Regions from separate parts of the Photobacterium kishitanii genome, predicted to be linked through region 2. Evidence: predicted binding sites of a transcription regulator. Region 2 holds the regulator's gene; each other region holds the start of a gene.

Region 1 (5,912 bases), 1.2 Mb from region 2:
TAGTATGGATAATATTTAACAAAATGACAAACCATAGTAACCAAATTTGCTAACAATATCATGACAATATATTTAGTTATAAAAAAGCGGAATCACATTATGCTGTAATTCCGCGACTATTGAAGCTCAGATCTAAATATAGCAGTTACTGCATTTTATCATCTAGCCATTTAACCACTTCAGTCATCACCCGATGATAACCATCATAAATTGGCTTTTCAGGTAAAGTAATTGCTTTACCGCCATAACTTGATAATGCAATCAGTTGATTGTCCATTTCAGGGCAAATAGGATCATTTTTCAACCCAATACCTAACATTGGAATATCCACTCGACGACGGCCTAAAATACCTTGGTTTTTTAATGACCAGGCAGGTAGATGGGATTTGATGCTTGCTTCTGCTTGACCATTTTTACCCATCCGAGATGCTAGTACATCCAAATACATTCGTGGCATTTGATCTAATAACTTCGGTTGTGTCAGAAAACTATTAATTGCGCCACCAATACTGACACAGGTTTTTAAACGTGTAGGTTCCATAAACCCCAGTCGAATGGCAGCATTACCGCCCATACGCAACCCCACCATGGCAACGTTACGATTATCGACCCAAGGCACATCTCGAATTTGTTGTAATAATGCTTGATGCAGACGGCTGGTATCTTCCGTTAAATTCCAACGGTCACTATGGCCAATAGATGGCATATCTAACGTCACCATCGCATATCCTGCAGGGCCTAAATAATCTTTATATAATCGCCACAAATCACTTTGTAAGGTTGCTAAACCACCGCTCACAATTACCGTTGGTAATAACTTATCAGTACGCGGTAAATGAATGAACGCCTCAAAGGTCTTATTTTCATATTTAACATCAATTTTACGCATATCATGCGGGCGTAACTCAATCGCCTCACGGTAACTTTGATTAGCTTGTAGCTCAGCTTGATCAGCCAGTTGATCGCCTTTTATATAAGGATAGGCAGCAATGCTGTAATGAGTACTGGCTTTTAATAACAATTCTGACGCAGCTAACTTATCACCATTATTGGCCGCAGTACGTGCTAATTGCTGATAATTAGACGCTAATTGTGACCATTCATAAGTCCAATTACCTGGTCGATAACCAATAACAGTATCTAATAAATGCTCACTTGTACGAGGGGCGGTTGAGGCTGCAATCCGCGCTAAAATTGCTTCTTGCTCAATAGGATCAACACCTTGCCATATCCATTGCGGACGCCGTAAGACACGATACCAACCAAGCTGACTTTCACCATCAAGTGCATTGTTTACATCACCACTGCGAACATGCGCAATTTTAACAATATTCGATGTTTCTTTGCTGGTTTGACGTGGTGCAAATAGCTTCTCTGATAGATTTTGTTTTGACGGTTCAGACACAGCATCCTCCAACGTATATCACTTATTTTAATAGACCTAGATAATATACCTAAACGGCCCTCAATAAGTTAAATCCATAAAAAAAGACGCTAACAAAGTAGCGTCTTCGATAAAACTTAGTTTCCAAAGCCGATCATCAACACTCAATAACAATATCGATTAATCAGCTCGAGACAACTTAATTACTTTTTAGCAATTGGATCAACGAAAGTAACCGCCATATCCCAAGGTTGTTCAATCCAAGTATCTTGCGGAATACTAACAACAAAATCATCAACTAAATGCTGACCCGCAGGCTTGGCACATACCGTCACAAATTTAGCGCGTGGGTATAATTCGCGAATTTTCTCAGCTGTACCACCAGTATCAACCAAATCGTCAACCACGATAAAACCTTCGCCATCACCATCAGCTTTCTTGATCACATTCATATCACGCTGATGATCATGATCGTAACTAGCAATACATACCGTATCAATATGACGAATGCCTAATTCGCGCGCCAAAATAGCAGCTGGCACTAAACCGCCACGGCTAACTGCAATAATACCTGTCCACTGTTCAGCCGGTAGCAATTTCTCTGCTAACTGACGTGTGTACATTTGCATGTTATCCCAAGTGATGACGAATTTATTACTCATAGTAAAACAACCTCTGAAACAGCGATTCGAAAACCGCATAAATTTATGTAAGTGTAAGTAACATTACACTTATAAGAAAATAATCTTCGCAAGGAATAACGCTGAAATAACCCAAACGCTGATATTTACTTCACGTCCCTTACCACTTAACGCTTTAACTACCGCAAAGGTAATAAAACCAAGACCAATACCTTCTGCAATCGAGTATGTTAAAGGCATTAGTAAACAGACAACCACAACAGGCGCAGCTTCTGTTAAGTCTCGCCAATCAATTGATACCAAGCCTGACATCATCAAAATGGCAACATAAAACAATGCACCAGCGGTAGCATATACTGGAACCATGCCAGCTAGCGGTGCAAAAAATAACGCTGATAAGAATAACATGCCAACAGTAACGGCTGTTAGGCCTGTACGACCGCCAACTGCGACACCCGACACACTCTCAACAAAAGATGTCGTATTTGAGGTACCCAGTAATGCACCAATCGAGGTTGCTGTACTATCAGCTAATAGCGCACGGTTTAGACGTGGTAATTTACCGTCTTCGCCAATTAAGTTGGCTTTAGTCGCAACACCGACCAATGTGCCAGCAGTATCAAACAAATCTACAAACAAAAATGCAAACACAATTGAAATTAAGCCAACTTCCATCGCTCCAGAAAAATCCAGTTGCATAAAGGTAGGTGCGATACTTGGTGGCATTGACATAATGCCGTTGTAATCAACTTCTCCAGCAATAATACTGATTGCGGTTACAATTAAAATCGCAATCAAAACCGCCGCTTTAAAACCACGTTGTACTAAGCCAATCGTTAAGAAAAAGCCTAACCCTGCCATCATTGCTGAGAAACTGGTTAAATCACCCGCGGTTACTAAAGTCGCAGGACTTGCAACCACAATGCCAGATGTTTGTAGGGCGATAAAAGCCAAGAACAAACCGATACCAGCGGAGATACCAATACGTAATGAATGAGGGATTGCATTAATGATCCACTCACGTACTCGCATTACACTCAGCGCAATAAAGCACAAACCAGATAAAAATACTGCTGCTAACGCCACTTGCCATGTATGACCCATACCTAATACAACAGTATAAGTAAAAAATGCATTTAGCCCCATACCAGGCGCTTGTGCTACTGGATAGTTAGCATAAAAACCCATAACAAAACAACCAATCATTGCCGCTAAACAGGTTGCAACAAACACTGCGCCCTGATCCATTCCTGTACTGGCTAACATAGTGGGATTTACAAAGATAATATAAGCCATTGTCAGGAAAGTAGTCACACCGGCCATAATCTCAGTGCGCACTGTAGTGCCATGTTCTTTGAGTTTAAATAATTTTTCTAGCATGCTTCTCGATTCCTTAGAGATACGCAATAAACTAAACAAACAACGTTAAGAAATAGAAAACGATTGCGCAATCCATTTCGGCGCTGATTATAATCATGCGATCACTCAATTTCCAGATTTTATCGCTGAAAAGCGTAAAACAATAACTAATGCTATTCACACACTCTAATGAAATGTACTTTTAGCTATATTTATCAGCATATTAAAAGATAAACTGGCTTGATCGTTTTTTGAGCATTTACTTTTTATACCGCTACATAAGGGTTAATAAAGACCGATAATAAAAGCAAAGAAATAGAGATGATATTAAAACAGATAAAAAAAACGCCACTTCAATATAGAAGTGGCGGCAGAATGTTGCAGATAACAGGATAGCATTATCGAGATATTCTTAATATAAGGGGTGAACAAACTTGCGTTTGTCTCGTTGTAAAACAACCAGACAATAAAATCTAATTAGTAACGGTAAGGCGCTGGGTAATAGAAATTACTTGTATATACCGCGCGACTATTCCAAAAATGTGTCATTGAAGAAAAAATTTTCATTTAAATCACCTAAATCATAAGCACACCAACATAATAGATGGTGGGTTGCCGTCATGGCTCACTTATTCTCGGTTCCTTGGAGGCGATAATCGGGTTCATCCTGAACATATCGTGTTAATTATTGTGCCAATCATCATGGCTTGTCTAAACTATAGCCAAAACGAAATAAACTTACAACATTTTTTTTAACTAGCTCACACTTTTTGGATTTTTAGCTTGAGAAACGGCTCTTTATGTAAATTTATTACATTATTGTTTTATTATATTTCAAAGTATCGCGTTTTGAGTGCTTTTTGGTATCTTTGATCATATTAACTGCATAACCATAGTTATGGTTGACTATCGCGCCATCACTGACACCATAACTGCAGAAATCAGTGGTATAAGATTTTATTATTTGCCCTATCTCCCCTAAAGACAGAGTGATATGCTAAAACCAAAGCGATAAAAATATTCGCTACCTATTTTGTCATTTTACGGTTAAGACCCTACAAAATGACACTAGCCCAATCGCGTATATATAAAGGAAGGCTACTGTGTCTGAAATTACTCAACTATCACCAAAAGCTGTTTGGCATTTCTTTGACCAAATTTGTTCAATCCCTCATCCATCTAAATATGAGGAACAATTGGCACAATACATCGTGTCTTTCGCACAAGCTGAAGGGCTAGATGTTCGTCGCGATAATACCGGTAACGTTATTATTAAAAAGCCAGCTACCGCTGGTATGGAAAACCGTAAAGGTGTTGTACTTCAAGCACATATTGACATGGTGCCACAAAAAAATGAAGAAACAGTACACGACTTTACACAAGATCCAATCCTACCTTTCATTGATGGCGAATGGGTAACAGCAACGGGTACAACGTTAGGTGCTGATAATGGTATGGGCATGGCAACTTGCCTGGCTATTCTAGCAGCTAAAGATATCGAGCATGGCCCTTTAGAAGTATTGCTTACTATCGATGAAGAAGCTGGCATGACAGGTGCATTCGGCCTAGAGGCTGGTTGGCTTGAAGGCGATATTCTATTGAATACCGATTCAGAGCAAGAAGGCGAAGTTTACATGGGTTGTGCGGGCGGTGTTGACGCAGCATTAACCGTTGATATTCAACGTGAGGCAATCCCTGCTGAACATCAAGCAATTAAATTAGTGGTTAAAGGCTTAAAAGGTGGTCACTCTGGCTGTGATATTCACACTGGCCGTGGCAACGCTAATAAATTAATGGCACGTTTCTTTATTAATCATGCTAAAGAGCTTGGTTTACGTATCAATAACTTCACCGGTGGTAGCCTACGTAACGCCCTACCTCGTGAAGCTAGTGTCATTGCGACATTACCAGCAGCAAACATTGATCAACTAAATACTTTATTCGCTGAATACCAACAGATGGTTAAAGCTGAATTAGGTCATGTTGAAACTGATATTACTATCTTTACTGAAACATGTGCACTACCTAGAGATATCATGGTAATGGCTGATCAAACTCGTTTAATGAATATTTTAAATGTATGCCCTAATGGTGTTATTCGCATGAGCGATGACATTGAAGGTGTCGTAGAAACATCATTAAACATGGGTGTGATCACCACTGAAGCAGACAAGGTAACTATCCTATGCCTTATTCGTTCATTGATCGATTCAGGTCGTAGCTACGTTGAAGGTATGTTGCAATCACTCGCTGCACTTGCTGGCGCTAAATGCGAAGTATCAGGAGCATATCCTGGTTGGAAACCTGATGCAGATTCTGAAATAATGCAAGTTTTCCGTGATACTTACCAACAAATGTACGGTAACAAGCCTAACATTATGGTGATCCACGCAGGTCTTGAATGTGGTCTATTTAAAGAACCTTACCCAGAAATGGACATGCTTTCATTTGGTCCAACAATCAAGTTCCCACACTCTCCTGATGAGAAAGTGAAAATTGATACCGTCCAAATGTTCTGGGATCAAATG
Region 2 (5,912 bases):
GTAGCAAGACCGAGAGAAGTGACATTGTATTTCATTTAATAAAAAAAATTTTGATTATTCGAGAAATTGCTTGAAATAACAACAGCAAATAGAGTCTTTACCGTGTAGTTATGGCCGTAAATCGCACTAATGATATGAGAGCGTTGATGAATGATAAATAATCGTTGTCGAACGTTAAAGATACGTTTTAGGTAAGTGATATAGAACTGACATTTAAGAAATAAAAAATTATGTTTTATTGTGGTATTTAGATTATTTATTAATACGCATATTTAAATAAGTAATATTATGCAATTTTATTAAGATTAAATTTAGATGACAATGCTAGTAGGCGAATACAAATTCAGCTCTAGAATAAATTAAAGAGGCACAAGGCCTCTTTATTCTTAAGTGTCACTTAGCCAGTTGACGGATATATTTATTATAGTTTTGCTAGCAGTTCATTGCGTCTGCTTTCAGGTATTACTGACCAATGTTGGCCATGTATGGCACCTTCTAGTGCCCATAATAACTCTATACTTAAAGTCGTTTCTTGTGTTTTTTGTAACGCTTTATAAGCTTCGAGTGCACCAATATTATGTAACTGTTCAATAGTTTTAATACCTATTTTCTTGAGCATTCTTTCATTTGAAAGTCGTAAATTAGGTAAATCTTTAATTCTATCTGGAGTACAACATTCTTTGGCTTTTTTGTCTTCTTGTGCTGCTTTAAGTGAATATTTAGCTTGTTCTACTATTTTTTCAGGGTGTTCCCACCACTCATCAAGAATGGCATAGTGTTTCGTTGTTACAGGGAAACCACGTTTTTTATATATATAAGGTTCTAAACCCGCTTGTTTAAATTCCTCTTCTGTTTTTGAATTTGCTCGTAGATGGAGTTTATTATTAACCACTAGTGCGAACATTGCTTCGCCTGCGAAAATACCAAAGCCACCAAACATTGAGCGTGATTTTACATTACCTAAATGATCTAATAGTTTTAATGAGTTTTTTAATATTGCTTTGTCCATACTTCTACTCGATGAATAAATGAGTGTCAGCTAACATTAAAGTAGTCGTAAATTTACTTTATTATTAAAGCTATTTACATGAAAATTTAACTACTTTAAATCATCCATGCATTCCTCTATAAATAAAATAATCAGTATCGAAAGTTTATTTATAGCCTGTAAGTCTTTTGCTTACTATTATATGTATTTACACGAATCATTATATTCGATCTTTGAACAAGGTAAGTTTGAATATTAACGAAAGCTGGTGAATATGTGACATTGCTCGTATTTTTTGGTTGGAATGGTCGTTTTAAAAGCGGTGAGAATAGTAGTTATTATATAGAGTGAAAAAGCCAATATAAATATTGGCTTGATCAATAATTGACGGTATTAGCGTAAATCTTTTACAGATTTTCGTTCGACGATAGCCGGCGCCATTTCAAAAATTTGACGTTCGTGATCTTTATCTTTCATGCGCTCCATTAAAATCTTAATAGCTGTTTTGCCTAAACGACGTTTTGGTTGATGGATAGTCGTTAGTGGTGGCGCAAAGTAAGGTGCTAGATCAATGTTGTCATAACCGATGATTGAAATATCACCAGGTACACGTAATCCTGCTTGTTCAAACGTACTAATAAGTGCCATTGCCATAATGTCATTAAAGCAAAAAATAGCCGTTGGGCGTTCAGTCATTGCAATATATTTCTCAGCGGCTTTTACTGCTGAATCACACTCAAAGTCACCTTCAAGGATCCAGTCTTCGTTAACCGCTAAGTTTGCTTCTGCCATTGCTTTATTAAAGCCTTTTAGGCGCTCACGACAAGTAGACTTGTCATTGTGGCCAGATAAGCAACCAATGAGAGTATGACCATGATCGATAAAGTATTTGGTCGCTATATAGCCACCTTGTTCTGCATTATCTTGAATTTTATCGGTATGTGGACTCTCTGGGCCCCAATCCATAATCACCATTGGTAAGTCTTTTTGGCGCTCAAGAAGATCCAATAATTTTTGGTCAAGATCAGAACACATCACTAATAAGCCATCGACACGTTTTTCTGCAAGCATGCGTAAGTAATCGCGTTGCTTAGAAAGATTCCCTTCGGTATTACATAAAATTAGGGTGTAGCCTTCACGATAGCAATACTCTTCAACACCATGTACAACTTCAGCAAAAAAAGGGTTGGTCGACTTTGTTACTAGCATGCCAATAGTACGGGTGGTATTACATTTTAGACTACGCGCAACAGCACTTGGTGCATAGTTAAGGTCTTCAACTGCCGCAAGTACTTTTTTCTGTGTTGCTTCTGCTACAAAGCGCGTTTTATTGATCACGTGTGAAACTGTTGTGGTTGAAACCCCAGCCATACGTGCAACATCTTTAATGGTTGCCATATTTATTCTTCTAATAATGAGCGCTAGAGGCGTTTCTAGCTAATAGTGTGGTATCAAATTGAGTAATCACTGAGATTAATAAAATCCATCTTACTTATGTAAAGCATCTCGTTAATTATTCAATTTGACACCGATTCAGTGCCTATTACAGACTTTAATTGTATTCAACGCCAAAATCCGCATTTATTTTGCGGCTTTATAATTATTGCATATTTTTCAAGTGTAATCGCTTGCGTTCACATTTTACTGAGTGTTGAGCGTAGTGCAACGATTCTATTGTTTTGGATTAAATTATTTGATGCTATCAACAAAAAAACGTAAATTTCAGCAAATTTATCGTCGTGTTACTGAAATTTACTTGATGGATTCATTAATGATGCTGTTTTTTAACACGATGATAATAGGTAAGGGTAACCATGAATAGGGTGGGAGTGAACGGAAACTTGCCAGCCATAGACGGCATTAATCACTGCTGGATCTAATGCTTGCCATGGTGAACCATCCGCTTGAATTTTCCCGTGTTGAATAATTACCATTCTTTGAGCGTACTGCGCCGCTAAATTGAGATCATGTAATACTACGATCACCGCAGCACCTTGTGCAGCCATTGCCTGTGCGGCTTGCAGCGTTTTATGTTGATGGGCTAAATCCAGTGCTGAGGTTGGTTCATCTAACATTAAGATACACTTGTTATTAGCTTGGCTTAGTTGCGTTAATACTCGCGCGAAATGGATCCGCTGTTTTTCTCCGCCGGATAAGGTTGGATATAAGCGTTGAGAGAGATGAATAACATCAGTGTTGTGCATAGTTTGGGTGGTTATATGATCTATTTCCTGACGTGATAAGCAAAGAGGCATGGTGCCAAGCTCGACCACTTCTTTACATGTAAAAGCAAAAGAGAGTGAGCTATGTTGCGGTAATATACCTAAATGGCGTGCTAGTTCTGCGCGTTGCCACTCATTAATATCACGATCGAAAAATGCCACATCACCGCTTTCAGGGGTCATTTCACCACATAATATTTTGAGAAGGGTACTTTTACCTGCTCCATTAGGGCCTAAAAGCGCAGTGACTTCACCCGCTTTAATATCAATACTGAAGTTATCTAATAATACTTTATCGGCTAATGTGAGCTGTAAGTTGCGTGCTGTAATCGCCGTCGAGTGTGAGAATGTCGCCGTCATGCGATTCTGCCTTTTTGCTTATTAAGTAAATAGATGAAAAATGGTGCGCCTAAGATAGCAGTAATAATACCCACCGGAAGTTCTTGTGGTGCAAAGGCACTACGAGCGATCATATCTGCGACGAGCAGTATTAAAGCGCCTAAAATAGCGGAAATTGGTAATAATGTTCTATGGTTTGGCCCTGAAATCATACGACCTAAATGAGGGATCACCAGCCCTATAAAGCCAATCGGGCCTGTAATCGCCACCGTGATCCCTACACCTGCGGCACACACAATAATTAAACTGCGTTTGAGGTGTTGAACATTAACGCCCATATGACGAGCTTCAGCTTCGCCCAATAAAAACGCATTGAGTGCATTGGCTTGGCGGTAACAATAATAATAAATCACTATCAGACTCATAAAAGCTAAGCCAATATTAGGCCAAGTTGCGCCTGCGAGAGATCCCATTGACCATAAAGAAAAATCACGTAGGGCTTGGTCATCCGCAATATAATTCAGTAATCCTAATCCTGCACCTGAAATTGCCCCAATCGCAACACCAGCCAGTAACATGACGACCACAGAAGTCCCGTTTTTATCGGTGCCAAGGTGATAGACCAAATAGGTACTGATGGCCCCGCCTAAAAAGGCAAAAAAGGGTACTGCGCCAATATTCATTAATAATGGGTATTGAGCCATCAATGGTGCAAATAAAATGATCGCAAAAGCAGCCCCAAGTCCTGCGCCGCCAGAAATACCAATAATACCTGGATCGGCAAGAGGGTTACGAAATAGTCCTTGTAGGACCGCACCACAAATAGCCAATATTGCACCAATAGCAATGCATAATAGTGTCCGTGGTAAGCGTATCTGGTGAATCACTAAATCAACGTGGGCGGCGAGTTGGTGCTCGCCAGGTAATAGGGCAATAAAGCTGTCTTTATAGCTAATGTCCATTGGACCAATCGCAATTGAGCTTAGTAGCGCAAATAACAGCGAGCCCATACTGATCGCGTAAATGACAGGCGGGGAAATACGAGTGACATTCATGGTGACATTTATCTCAGATTACGACTGTGGGTAAAAAACGCGATTGAGGCGCATGGCTTCATTAATACTGTGAATACCTAAACCACCAATTAATGCGGTACCGTCAATGACAGCAATAGCATTATTTTTCGCAGCAGGGGTCGCCGCTAACACCGGCATCTTTTTCACTAGCTGTGCCATATTTTTAATCGATGCTGTAGTGCGACTACTCAATAAAATAATGTCGGGTTGCATCTGTAGAATAGCTTCAGTCGATACCGGTTTGTAATTTGTCACTACGGTTGCTGCAGGGTTAATCGCACCCGCTAAAGTAATAATACTGTCTGCGGTAGTGTTTTTACCCGCAACACTGATTGGGCGACCATCGTGAATCATTAAGAACAACACTTTCTTGGGTTGTGTTTGGTGTAAGTTGTGTTGCTTAATATTGTCGACGGTGGTTGTGATTTGTTGCTTAAGCTGCTGCGCTTGTTGTTGATGCTGAGTTAAGGTTGCTACTTGATCGATGCGATGGAATAAATCATTGACAGTTTCACCACCATTAACAATATCAACCTCAATCCCTGATTGTTTTAGCAAGGTTAATGTCTTTGGTGGACCCATTTCATCTGAGCCAATGATTCTTGTTGGTGCTAACGCAATCAAACTCTCCGCTGAAAGTTGACGGTGATAGCCCACTTTAGGGATCGCATCAGCAACCAATGTTTTACTGGTGACATCCACTGCTATCAATTGTTGCTTAGCACCTAAGGCGTTAATAATCTCAGTAATTGCAGCGCCAGCACTAATGATACGAGACGAGTCTGGAGTAGCTTGAGCATGTGCCATTGGTGATAATACACTTGAAGCTGTCATTAATAGGGTTGCTGTAAAGAGTACTTTTCGAGAAATTTGACGCCAAGAAGGTGTGATTAAAAGAGAGTTTTGACGGTCCATTATTGTTGATCTTCCATTAATAGTTGAGTGGCTTTAATGTCATTTTTTTGTAGGAAAGCTAATAGTTTGAGCATTTGTTCTACTGAGGCTTTTTTATCAGCACCAATCACAACGGGTTTATTGGGGTGCGTTTTTACTTCTGTTAATAACTGCTGATTAAAGCTATCCCAAGTGCTAACTGATTGGCCTTGTAATGCCCAATAAGGTTCATTTGCAACGAGATTTATCGTAATCGGATCGGCCTTGGTTGTTTGTAATATCTTGGTGGCGGTTTGTGGCAGTTCCACATCTAACGCTTTAATTTTTACGGTCGCGGTAAGTAATAAAAACACCATCACAATAAAAATAATATCTAATAACGGCGTTAAATCT
Region 3 (5,912 bases), 1.4 Mb from region 2:
TGCCCCTGCTAGGGCGTGATATTAATGCTGATTTATCGTTCTTTCCTATAATACCACCGCTATCGTTATCAGCCACGGTATTGGGTCAAATAAGTGGTTACAGTTATATCTCCAATTATGATGTGATTGTGCTCGATCGTGGTCATCTTGACGGTATGGTTGCAGGACAAGTGTTTGAGCTGTTTAAGCCCGGAGCCCAAGTTCAAGGTAATAAAGGTCAGTATCATTATCAAGCCAGTACTCTATTAACTGATAGTACGCAATTGGGCTCTGTCGTGATGGCGCAAGCAATGATATTACGCCCTTATGAGTATTTTAGCTTAGCTGTGGTGCTTAATAATCAACACCCATTTAAACCTGGAGTGGTTGCTCAAGCACCACGCTTATAGTGGCTATGACTGAAACGGAATTAATGGCATGGTTACAATTGGCTGCTGTCCCTTCATTAGGTGGCAGTCGTATTCAGCGCTTGTTAGTCAATGTGAACCCACAGCAATTAGCCTTCATGACGGTCGAACAATTACAACAAAGTGGTTTAACGACGCAACAAATCCAGGCTTTTCTGCATCCAAATCAATCGCAACTACACGATGCGCTACAATGGCAACAGGCTCCGCAACAGCATATTTTGCCCCTCTCTTCGCCCTATTATCCGCATTTATTGAAACAAATCGCTTCACCACCGCCAATATTATTTGTGCGTGGAGATATATCATGTTTAGGTGCACCGCAAATTGCCATTATTGGTAGTCGTTCGGCATCAATTGATGGGCGTGAATCCGCGTTTCATTTTGCTAAAGCATTAGCGGCTAATAATTATGTGGTCACCAGTGGCTTGGCGTTAGGCATTGATGGTCAAGCACATCAAGGGGCGTTGCAAGCAGGTGGATTAACGATTGCAGTGTTAGGCTCTGGGCTTGATCAAATTTATCCGGCGAGACATCGCTCATTAGCTGCCAGTATTGCTGAGCAAGGTGCACTAGTGTCTGAGTTTTGGCCGCAACAGCAACCACGCCCACAAAATTTTCCGCGTCGAAATCGTATTATAAGTGGTTTATCGACAGGAGTGTTGGTGATTGAAGCGGCTCAAAAAAGTGGTTCATTAATTACAGCACGTTATGCGTTAGAACAAGGACGAGAGGTTTTCGCGCTACCAGGTTCAATTCATAATCCCGCTAGTCGTGGCTGTAATGCACTGATTAAATCAGGTGCTAAACTGGTAGAAAGTCCGACTGATATTTATGAAGAGGTAGGAAGCCTGACAGAATGTGCAATAAACAATCAAATAGGCGTGCCTTTAGCAACTAAGGAAAATGAAGAATTGCCATTTCCGACACTGTTGGCTAACGTAGGCACCGAAGCAACACCCGTAGATGTCGTTGCTGAACGCTGTAAACAACCCATCCATCAAATTTTACCGCAATTATTAGAATTAGAGCTGTCTGGTTGGGTGACGGCAGTGCCCGGTGGTTATATCAGAGCGAGGAGGGGCTAGTTATGATGGATATTCTTATGTATCTATTTGAAACCTATATTCAAAGTGAAGCCGAGTTGTTAGTCGATCAAGACGAACTCTCTGAAGAACTTTTACGTGCAGGTTTTCATCAGGATGATATTTACAAGTCATTAGAGTGGCTTGAAAAACTGGCTGCTTTACAAGAGACAGAGCATACACCTTATGTTAACCATAGTGCGATCACATCAATGCGCATCTATACCGATAAAGAAATGCTGCGTATGGATACGGCTTGTCGTGGTTTTCTGCTTTATCTTGAACAAATTGATGTGTTAAATACCGATACTCGAGAAATGGTGATTGATCGAGTCATGGAACTCGATACTCAAGAGTTTGTACTTGATGATTTGAAATGGATTATTCTGATGGTGTTATTTAACGCCCCAGGTAATGAAGCTGCTTATGATCAAGTGGAAGAATTATTATATGGTGCTGAAGATGAGGTTATACATTAATAATGACAACCGATAGTGAGCCATTATTTTCAGCGCATGAACAGGCGTTACATCAGCAATCATGCCCCCAGTGTGGTGCTGATTTGGTGATGCGGTTTGGTAAGCATGGTCCTTTTTTAGGCTGCGATCATTATCCTGAGTGCGATTATATTCAGCCACTCAAACAAAATGACGGCCATATTGTAAAACAACTTGATATGCCTTGCCCTGAATGTGCGCAACCATTGGTATTACGCCAAGGTCGCTATGGAATGTTTATTGGTTGTTCGGCATATCCACAATGCCATTATCTTGCATCGCCAGAAAAAAAGCCCCAGCAAACCCACATAGATTGCCCTGAGTGTCATCAAGGTCATCTAGTCGAGCGTAAATCACGCTATGGCAAATTGTTTTATGCTTGCGATAAATACCCGCAATGTCGTTTTGCTGTCAACAATAAACCGGTTGTTGGCGTGTGTCAGCTGTGCGGTTTTGGATTATTGCTAGAAAAGAAGTTAGTCAGTGGGACTAAATTACAATGCGCTGATCGCAAATGTAATGCCTATCAAGATCTTGAAAAATAGTTAATAGATTGAACAATATTAACAAGCCTGCATTGCTATGCAGGCTTTTTTTATAACAGTTATTTAGCGCGGTAACGTTGGGAAATATTGTTGCGGTAATATTTGCCCTAGTAACATTAATTGATATTGCAGCTGCTCAGGAGTCGCTGCGCAAACATTAATATGCCCCATTTTACGGCCTGCGCGTTGTTCTTTGCCATACCAATGCACATGGCAACTTTCCAATGCTAATGCCGCCAATGGTAGGCTATCTTGACCTAAAATATTGATCATCGCGCTAGGACGAATAAGCTCGGTACCACCTAATGGTAGATCACATACGGCACGGAGATGGTTTTCAAATTGACAGGTTTCCGCCCCTTGTTGAGTCCAATGACCAGAGTTATGTACTCGAGGTGCAATTTCATTGACCAATAACTGGCCATTAACCTCAAAAAATTCCAGTGCCAGCACGCCAATATAATTGAGTTGTTCAGCAATGGCAGCGAACATCTGTTGTGCTTGCTGTTGAAGTGTTATGTCACCAACAATGGCGGTTGAGAGGCTTAGTACCCCATCAGTATGAACATTTTCGCTAAGGGCATAGGTTTTAATGTCACCATTGGCATTACGAACACCAATTAAAGACACTTCACGATCAAAACTGATAAATTTCTCAGCGACAATCGCTTGGTTATCACTTGCCGCAATGCAGTGCGCCATTTCGGTCCATACCGATTCAATTTGGTCATTGGTTTTTAAGCGCCATTGACCTTTACCGTCATAACCACCAAGGGCACTTTTTAATACCATAGGTAAACCAATTGCAGCAATAGCGGTGTCTAAATCTGCGCGGGTATTAATAATATGATGGGGAGCATTAGCAACCTTAGCGTTATTCAATAAGGTTTTTTCGATGCGGCGATCGCCACCGGCTTTTATCGCATCAGGGTGAGGTTTAAATTTTCCACTTGCTGCACAGAGCGTTAAAATAGCATGCGGTATATGTTCAAACTCTGCTGTAATAACATCGACTGCAGCTATGGCTTCAATCAGTGATAATGATTGGCGCTGTTGGGTCTGTGGGTGTACAACATCAGCGGTTATAACATCATAGGCGATGACATTGATATTAAGCGGTGCGCCAGCTAATGCCATCATCCGTGCAAGTTGCCCAGCGCCAAGTACGAGTACCTGCTTCATTATGCATCCTCGGCCGGATTAGGATTATCGAGTACGGTGTCGGTTTGCTGTTGGCGGAATGCTTCAACGGCAGCTAAAATCTCTGGGTTATGAGTAGCTATGATTTGCGCAGCTAATAAACCCGCATTAGCAGCACCAGCTTCACCAATTGCGAGGGTGCCAACAGCAATACCTTTAGGCATTTGCACAATTGATAATAGTGAGTCCATGCCTTTTAAAGCACGTGATTGCACAGGTACACCAAGGACAGGCAAACTGGTAAAAGCCGCTGTCATTCCGGGTAAATGTGCCGCACCGCCAGCGCCGGCAATGATCACACTAATACCGCGACTACGGGCTGTTTCTGCATATTCAGCTAATAGATGAGGAGTGCGGTGGGCTGAAACCACTTTAGTTTCGTAAGCAACATTGAAGCGCTCTAGCATTTCTGCGGCATGTTGCATGGTTGGCCAATCAGATTTTGATCCCATGATAATTCCAACTTTCATTCCGATCTCCTATAGGTAATGAACGACTAAAGTGTAATTTCCTGCATTATACGGTGATTTCAGCCAAAGGAAAACGTTTGCGTGGGTAAAGTTACGCTATGATTAACCTTAAATGGTGTTGTTAAGCATGTGTCGGTATGATGATAATCATAACTAAAAAATAAAATATCAGCTGAATAAAGAGTAGAGGAATTTGTGGCAAATATTACGCAAGTCGTTACAGCACTGAAGCAAGGCCAAGTGATTGGTTATCCAACCGAAGCTGTATTTGGTGTTGGTTGTGATCCTGACAATCAACAGGCGGTTAATAAATTATTAGCATTAAAACAGCGCCCAGTAGAAAAAGGGTTAATATTAATTGCGGCGGATTATGAGCAGTTACTGCCTTATATCGATGATAGTCAATTAACACCGCAGCAGAAACAAACGGTTTTGGCATCATGGCCAGGGCCTGTAACCTGGGTAATGCCGACCAAATCTAATGTACCTGCTTTTTTAACTGGCCAATTTACCACTATTGCAGTACGGGTAACTGATCACCCATTAGTACAGCAATTGTGTCGTCAGTTTGGTAAGCCTTTGACTTCAACCAGTGCTAATTTAACTGGACTTGAACCTGGACGAACAGTGGCTGATGTAGAACAACAGCTTGGAGATAAGCTGGCGGCCATACTTGATGGTGAAACCGGAGGCCGTACTAATCCTTCTGAAATTCGAGATGCCCAAACGGGTAATATTTTCCGTCAGGGGTAACTAATGACTGATCGTGAACAAATAGAGCTAAATAAGCAGGCAGTAAAAACTTTTTTACTCCAACTTCAAGACACTATCTGCCAAGCATTAGCGCTGCAAGATGGCAGTGCTGAATTTGAACAAGATCAGTGGCAGCGTGAACAAGGTGGCGGTGGTCGTAGTCGAGTATTACGTAATGGTCAGGTGTTTGAGCAGGCGGGGGTAAATTTCTCACATGTGTATGGTGATGAGATGCCCGCTTCTGCGACAGCTCATCGTCCGGAATTAGCCGGCCGTCGGTTTGAGGCGATGGGAGTGTCATTAGTGATTCATCCCAATAACCCTTATGTGCCTACATCTCATGCCAATGTGCGGTTTTTTATCGCAGAAAAAGACGGGGAAGCACCAGTATGGTGGTTTGGTGGTGGGTTTGATTTAACCCCGTTTTACCCCTTTGATGATGATTGTCAGCATTGGCATAATACCGCTAAAGCTATCTGTGCTCCGTTTGGTGATGATGTCTATTCACAGCATAAAGCATGGTGTGATAAATATTTCTTTTTACCGCATCGCAATGAAACCCGTGGTATTGGCGGTCTGTTCTTTGATGATCTTAATCACTGGGGTTTTGAAAAGTGTTTTGCTTATACTCAAGCGGTCGGTAATGGTTTTGTTGATGCTTATATACCGATAGTGGCTCAGCGACATCAATTACCTTATGGTGAACGCGAGCGTGAATTTCAGCTTTATCGTCGTGGTCGTTATGTCGAATTTAACTTAGTTTACGATCGTGGCACGCTGTTTGGTTTGCAAAGCGGTGGTCGCACCGAGTCAATATTAATGTCTATGCCACCATTAGCACGCTGGGAATATTGCTATCAGCCAGATCCTGATTCTGCAGAAGCGAGTTTGAGTCGTGATTATCTTCATCCACGAGAGTGGTAGATTAGTATCGACAATATTTGTCAGTGATTTC
Region 4 (5,912 bases), 1.2 Mb from region 2:
TAATAAATTGTTTAGTCGTGATAACGAATATTATTAATAAACCACATTTTTTTACCTAATGGGGTCGTCACTATAGCCTCATCATCTACTTGTTTGCTCAACAAAGCCCGCGCCATTGGGGAGTCGATCGAGATGTAATCGTTACGACCATAAATTTCATCAGGGCCAACGATTCGAAACGTTTTTTGCTCACCAGCGTCATTTTCAATATCGACCCAAGCCCCAAAGAATACTTTGCCAGCTTGTTGTGGTGAATAATCAATGACTTTAACGGCTTCTAACCGTTTACGTAAAAAACGTACCCGTCGATCAATTTCACGCAGCCGTTTCTTATTATACTGATAATCTGCGTTTTCACTGCGATCACCTAAACTTGCTGCCCAGGTGACTTTCTTAGTGACTTCTGGACGTTCTTCACGCCATAAATAATTTAATTCTTGTTCTAATTTATTAAAACCTTCACGGGTAATTAAATTGGTTCTCATCATTATTCTCAAACGATAGGTTTGGCATTGTTCTATCATCGCCAGCACAAAATAGAAAGTAGCATTCCGATAAATTGTGATGATTAAGTCGGTCATTATTCACTAAGGGAATTAATGGTAAAATATAGCAAAATATGTGAAATGTAATCTTGTTCGCGTGGTAAATTAATCTCTCAGGTAAAGTGGTGTTCAGATATGAATCGCCATGCTATAAAGGCATACTGAATGGGTGGTTAGTGAATGTTGTTGGAATCTTAATAACACAATCATGATAGTAATTAGCATGGTATAATTTATAGCTTGCAGTGATTATTGTGTGTTGTGATTATTGCTACCCTACAATCAATATCGGCGGTGATGATAACGATCATTTCGATGTAGTAAATTGGCGATATTTTTATCCAATGGCTATTTAGAAAAGGGCGCTCACAGTCAAATTAAGCGTTAGTTTTTACGACTCGCGTACACTTAGTAACAATACGCTATCGTGATCGATGAAGGTGAAAAATGCAGGAAAATTATAAGATATTAGTGGTCGATGACGACATGCGTTTACGTGCGTTGCTGGAGCGTTATCTTTCTGAGCAAGGATTTCAGGTACGTAGTGTTGCTAATGGCGAGCAAATGGATCGTTTACTTGCACGTGAAACTTTTCACCTGATGGTATTGGATTTAATGTTACCTGGTGAAGATGGTTTGTCTATCTGCCGTCGCTTACGTAATGCTAACAACATGCTGCCTATTTTAATGCTAACAGCCAAAGGCGATGAAGTTGATCGTATTGTTGGTCTTGAAGTCGGCGCCGATGATTATTTGCCAAAACCGTTTAATCCTCGCGAATTACTAGCGCGTATTCGAGCGGTATTACGTCGTCAAACGATTGAAGCACCGGGTGCACCGAGTGTCTCTAGTAAAGTGATTGAGTTTGGTGAGTTCCGTCTAAATCTTGGTACTCGTGAAATGTTCCGCGGTGATGCTCCTATGCCACTAACATCCGGTGAGTTTGCGGTATTAAAAGCATTAGTTACCAATGCGCGTGAACCAATGTCTCGTGACAAGCTAATGAATATGGCTCGTGGCCGCGAATATTCAGCCATGGAACGTTCAATTGATGTGCAGATTTCACGCTTACGCCGTATGGTAGAAGAAGATCCTAGCCGCCCGCGTTATATTCAAACGGTATGGGGTTTAGGTTATGTATTCGTACCCGATGGTCGTGAGTCATAAGTCATGCGGTTATCGCCCAAAAGTACCTTTGCGCGAACACTGATCTTGTTAGCTGGCTTGTTAATCGCAAGCCAGATTTTTTCGTATCTAACAATAGTGAATTACGCGCTTCTTCCAAGTATTCAGCAGTTTAATCGAATTTTAGCTTACGAAGTAAAGTTGATGTTGAAAGAAGATATTAAAATGGCTGATGGCCAAACTATTTATCTTAATCGACCTATTCGACGTAAGTTGCTTGAAGAGTTAGGCGTGACCTTACATGCTCCTAATTCTCCCGGAGCCGAAGAATTTAATGATGCCACTCATATTAGTTATTTGAGTGAGGAAATGTCGCGTGAATTACATTCACCAACAGACGTGCGGTTATTGCTTGGCGCTCATAGTTACGTGCTATGGATGAAAACCGATGCGATGCCAAACTTTCTAATGCGGATTCCGTTATCAGAACTGCAAGAAGATGACTTTGCACCATTATTTCGTTATAGCTTAATTATTGCTTTTTTAGTGATTGCTGGCGGTTGGTTGTTTATTCGCATTCAAAATCGGCCTTTGGTTGAGCTGGAACAAGCGGCTTTGCAGGTTGGACGCGGTGAAACACCACCACAGTTACCGGAACAAGGGGCATCTGAGATTCGATCGGTTACCAAGGCATTTAATCAAATGTCACAAGGTATTAAGCAGCTTGAAGATGATCGGGCTTTATTAATGGCGGGGGTCAGTCATGACTTACGTACCCCATTAACGCGAATTCGATTAGCCACTGAAATGATGTCGCCTGAAGACAGTTATTTAGCCGATTCAATGATCATTGATACTGAAGAATGTAACGCGATTATTAGTCAGTTTATGGATTATTTAAAATCGACTAAAAAACAAGATGTAGAAGATATTGATCTTAATCTGTTGTTAGAAGATGTCGCCCATACTGAAGGTAGTTATGGCAACGTTATTGAACAGCAATTCACTCCGATTCCAGGTACAGTGTTAGCCAATGCTGTGGCACTTAAACGCGCCGTTGCCAACTTGGTGATTAATGCTCAACGTTACGGTAATGGCTGGGTTAAATTATCCAGTGGCGCATCGGTTGATCGTAAATCAGCATGGTTTTGTGTTGAGGATGATGGTCCAGGCATTGCACCGGATCAAGTCACGAAGATGTTTCAACCTCTTACTCGCGGTGATTCTGCACGAGGTAATGAAACCGAAGGTACAGGACTTGGGTTGGCGATTGTGAAGCGAATTATTGATCAAAATGAAGGGGCAATTTCGGTGCGTAATCGCAGTGAAGGTGGCCTGAGAGTTGAGATTAGTTTGCCATTACATAAACTAAAACAGTAATGGTTTAAGCGCACGCTTAAAAAACGTCTAATAAAAAGCCCGCTCTCATTTGAGGCGGGCTTTTTTAATTGGCGTAATAATTAGTGTTCAGCGACCTTTGCATCATCAATTAGGTCGTGTTCAGCTGCATTATCGTCAGGTAAAATGATATTTAATAAAATGGCAGTGATACCACCGGCCGCCATGCCTGAAGATAAAATACTTTTCACAATCTCAGGTAAGAACTGCAGAATCTCTGGCTTTTGCGCAATGCCTAAACCCATAGAAAAAGACAGTGCCATGATTAAAATTGCACGGCGGTCGAGATGACAGCGAGAAATAATTCGAATACCTGAAGCTGCAATGGTGCCAAACATGACAATCGTTGCGCCACCTAATACCGGTTCAGGGATCAGCTGTACTAAATTTGCCACATCAGGAAATAAGCCTAATAGCACCAGCATACCCGCCACAAAATAACCGATGTAACGGCTGGCAACCCCTGTTAGTTGGATGATGCCGTTGTTTTGACTAAAGGTTGAGTTGGGAAAGCTATTAAATACTGCCGCCATTGCAGAGTTAAGCCCATCTGCTAACACGCCCCCCTTAATGCGCTTCATGTATAACGGCCCTTTGACGGGTTGTTCGGAGGTCTCAGAGGTCGCAGTAATATCGCCAATAGCTTCCAATGAGGTCACAGCAAACACTATCATTAATGGCACTAATAAGCCCCAATCAAAACTCAGCCCATATTGCATAGGCATCGGAATCGCAATTAATGTATTAGAGCGGGCAATGTCGGTATTTAGCATCCCTAGCAACCATGCTAGCAATGTACCTGCTGCCATGGCGATAACAATTGATGATACTCGTAAATAAGGATTTTTAACGCGGTTAAGCAATACAATAAACCCTAATACAGTACCTGCAAGCAGCAAATTATCGAGGCTGCCAAAGCTACCGTCGGCAATCGCACTATAGCCGCCGCCAATGGATGTCAGGCCAATTTGAATTAAGGTCAAACCGATTAATGTCACCACAATTCCTGACACTAGTGGAGTAATAATACGTTGAGCATGTTGCAAAATACGGGAAATAAACACTTCTGTGAAAGCGGCAAAAATAATGGTGCCAAAAATAGCCGCCATCATGGTTTGAATATCAGCACCGCCAGCTTTGAGGGCTAAGCCTGCACCAATAATTGGGCCTAAGAAGTTAAAACTGGTGCCTTGAATAGACAGTAAGCCTGAGCCAATTGGACCAAAGGTTCTAATTTGGATAAATGAAGCGATGCCAGATGCCAGTAGTGACATACTGACAATGGTATTAGTATCACTTGCGGGTAAGCCCAGTGATTGGCAAATAATCAGTGATGGCGTAATTACCGCGACAAACATTGCCAATAAATGTTGGGTCGCTGCAAATAAGGTTTGTGGTAGTGGTGGTCTATCATCTAAGCGATAAATAAGATCAGAGTTTTTTGGCGTTGCGTTAGTGTGATGCTGGGTCATAGATGATCCTAACCGACTCTCTGGAATCCATTATTCGCGCTGAGTGGGCGAATGATTGTGTGGTTGGCGATGCTCTGTGATTGCTGTTACTCAGAACCAAATCAACACTGGCAGAGATTAAAGTGGCGAAAATTTGCCGCTATTGTAGTTATCTTTTTATAAATAGCAATCGTTTGCTTTATTTTTGAGGTATTTATTGATCGTGGGGTTTATTTAACCTCGGCAGCCATTACGTTTATTGTCTTAGGTGCCAATAAACGTAATCAAACCAGAGTTAGGCGTTAGAGTAATTTTCTCGTTGGCCTATCCAGCGATCGATAATAGCGGTTGCGTTATCTGGATATTGATCGTGAATATAACGGGCTAATTTTTGGACTTGAGGAATTAAGTATTGATCGCGAATTAAATCAGCAACTTTAAAATCAGCAATACCGGTTTGCTTAGTACCCAGTAATTCACCTGGACCTCGAATCTCAAGATCCCGCTGGGCTATCACAAAACCATCGCTGCTTTCACGTAATACCGCTAAGCGTTTCTGGGCGGTTTTAGTTAGCGGCGCATGATAGAGCAATACACAATGACTAGCGATTTCGCCACGACCGACTCGACCCCGTAACTGGTGTAATTGAGCCAATCCAAGCCGCTCTGGGTTTTCAATCACCATTAAACTGGCATTGGGGACATCAACCCCGACTTCAATTACTGTGGTTGCTACCAGTAAGTCAATTTCACCGGCTTTGAAGCTTGCCATAATGGCTTGTTTCTCTTTGGGCTTCATGCGGCCATGAACTAAACCAACGCTAAGCTCTGGTAATAAGCGCGTTAACTCATCAGCTGTATCTGATGCAGCTTGTGCTTCAAGCACTTCTGACTCATCAATCAGTGTACATACCCAATAGGTTTGGCGACCTTCTTGCTGACATGCTGCACGAATGCGTTCAATAATTTGTGGGCGACGGCTATCAGGTAGCGCAACGGTTTGAATGGGTGTTCGACCTGGTGGTAGTTCATCGATCACTGAAGTATCCATATCAGCATAAGCTGTCATGGCTAAGGTGCGAGGAATCGGGGTTGCGGTCATCACTAACTGATGTGGATAATAGCCACTAGCAGCCCCTTTTTCACGTAGATCAAGCCGTTGATGAACACCAAAACGGTGTTGTTCGTCGATAATAATCAGGGCAAGGTTATTAAATACCACCTGGTCTTGAAACAAGGCATGAGTGCCTACCACCATTTTGGCATCACCATTAGCAATCCGGATCAGTTCTTTTTCGCGCGCTTTACCTTTAAGTTTCCCTGCCATCCAGCCGACCTCAATGCCCATTGGGTTGAGCCACTGAGCAAAGTTAAGCGCATGTTGTTCCGCCAG

What was found. Region 2 encodes PurR, which represses purine synthesis genes. Its sites were predicted from a motif close to TNANGNAAACGTTTNCNTNA; they were not measured.
Region 1: a site for PurR is predicted at 3,457-3,476, ahead of PPBDW_RS12110 (NCS2 family permease). Genes of this name have one in related genera too.
Region 3: a site for PurR is predicted at 4,270-4,289, ahead of purE (5-(carboxyamino)imidazole ribonucleotide mutase). Genes of this name have one in related genera too.
Region 4: a site for PurR is predicted at 4,702-4,721, ahead of PPBDW_RS01145 (uracil-xanthine permease family protein). Genes of this name have one in related genera too.

The regions. Positions count from the first base shown of each region.
Region 1 is NZ_LN794352.1:2,577,599-2,583,510, forward strand. Features, by position in the region: gene frsA (esterase FrsA) at 146-1,405, opposite strand; gene gpt (xanthine phosphoribosyltransferase) at 1,588-2,046, opposite strand; gene PPBDW_RS12110 (NCS2 family permease) at 2,116-3,405, opposite strand; gene PPBDW_RS12115 (aminoacyl-histidine dipeptidase) at 4,488-5,912, shown strand, end outside.
Region 2 is NZ_LN794352.1:1,421,720-1,427,631, forward strand. Features, by position in the region: gene PPBDW_RS06785 (TfoX/Sxy family DNA transformation protein) at 422-1,009, opposite strand; gene purR (HTH-type transcriptional repressor PurR) at 1,382-2,386, opposite strand; gene PPBDW_RS06795 (heme ABC transporter ATP-binding protein) at 2,773-3,570, opposite strand; gene PPBDW_RS06800 (FecCD family ABC transporter permease) at 3,567-4,604, opposite strand; gene PPBDW_RS06805 (heme/hemin ABC transporter substrate-binding protein) at 4,623-5,540, opposite strand; gene PPBDW_RS06810 (ExbD/TolR family protein) at 5,540-5,912, opposite strand, start outside.
Region 3 is NZ_LN794352.1:1,992-7,903, reverse strand. Features, by position in the region: gene PPBDW_RS00230 (LysM peptidoglycan-binding domain-containing protein) at 1-389, shown strand, start outside; gene dprA (DNA-processing protein DprA) at 395-1,495, shown strand; gene PPBDW_RS00220 (DUF494 family protein) at 1,498-1,971, shown strand; gene PPBDW_RS00215 (DNA topoisomerase family protein) at 1,974-2,534, shown strand; gene PPBDW_RS00210 (5-(carboxyamino)imidazole ribonucleotide synthase) at 2,598-3,716, opposite strand; gene purE (5-(carboxyamino)imidazole ribonucleotide mutase) at 3,716-4,204, opposite strand; gene tsaC (L-threonylcarbamoyladenylate synthase type 1 TsaC) at 4,400-4,957, shown strand; gene hemF (oxygen-dependent coproporphyrinogen oxidase) at 4,961-5,881, shown strand.
Region 4 is NZ_LN794352.1:205,470-211,381, forward strand. Features, by position in the region: gene greB (transcription elongation factor GreB) at 12-485, opposite strand; gene ompR (osmolarity response regulator transcription factor OmpR) at 993-1,712, shown strand; gene envZ (two-component system sensor histidine kinase EnvZ) at 1,716-3,050, shown strand; gene PPBDW_RS01145 (uracil-xanthine permease family protein) at 3,131-4,540, opposite strand; gene recG (ATP-dependent DNA helicase RecG) at 4,815-5,912, opposite strand, start outside.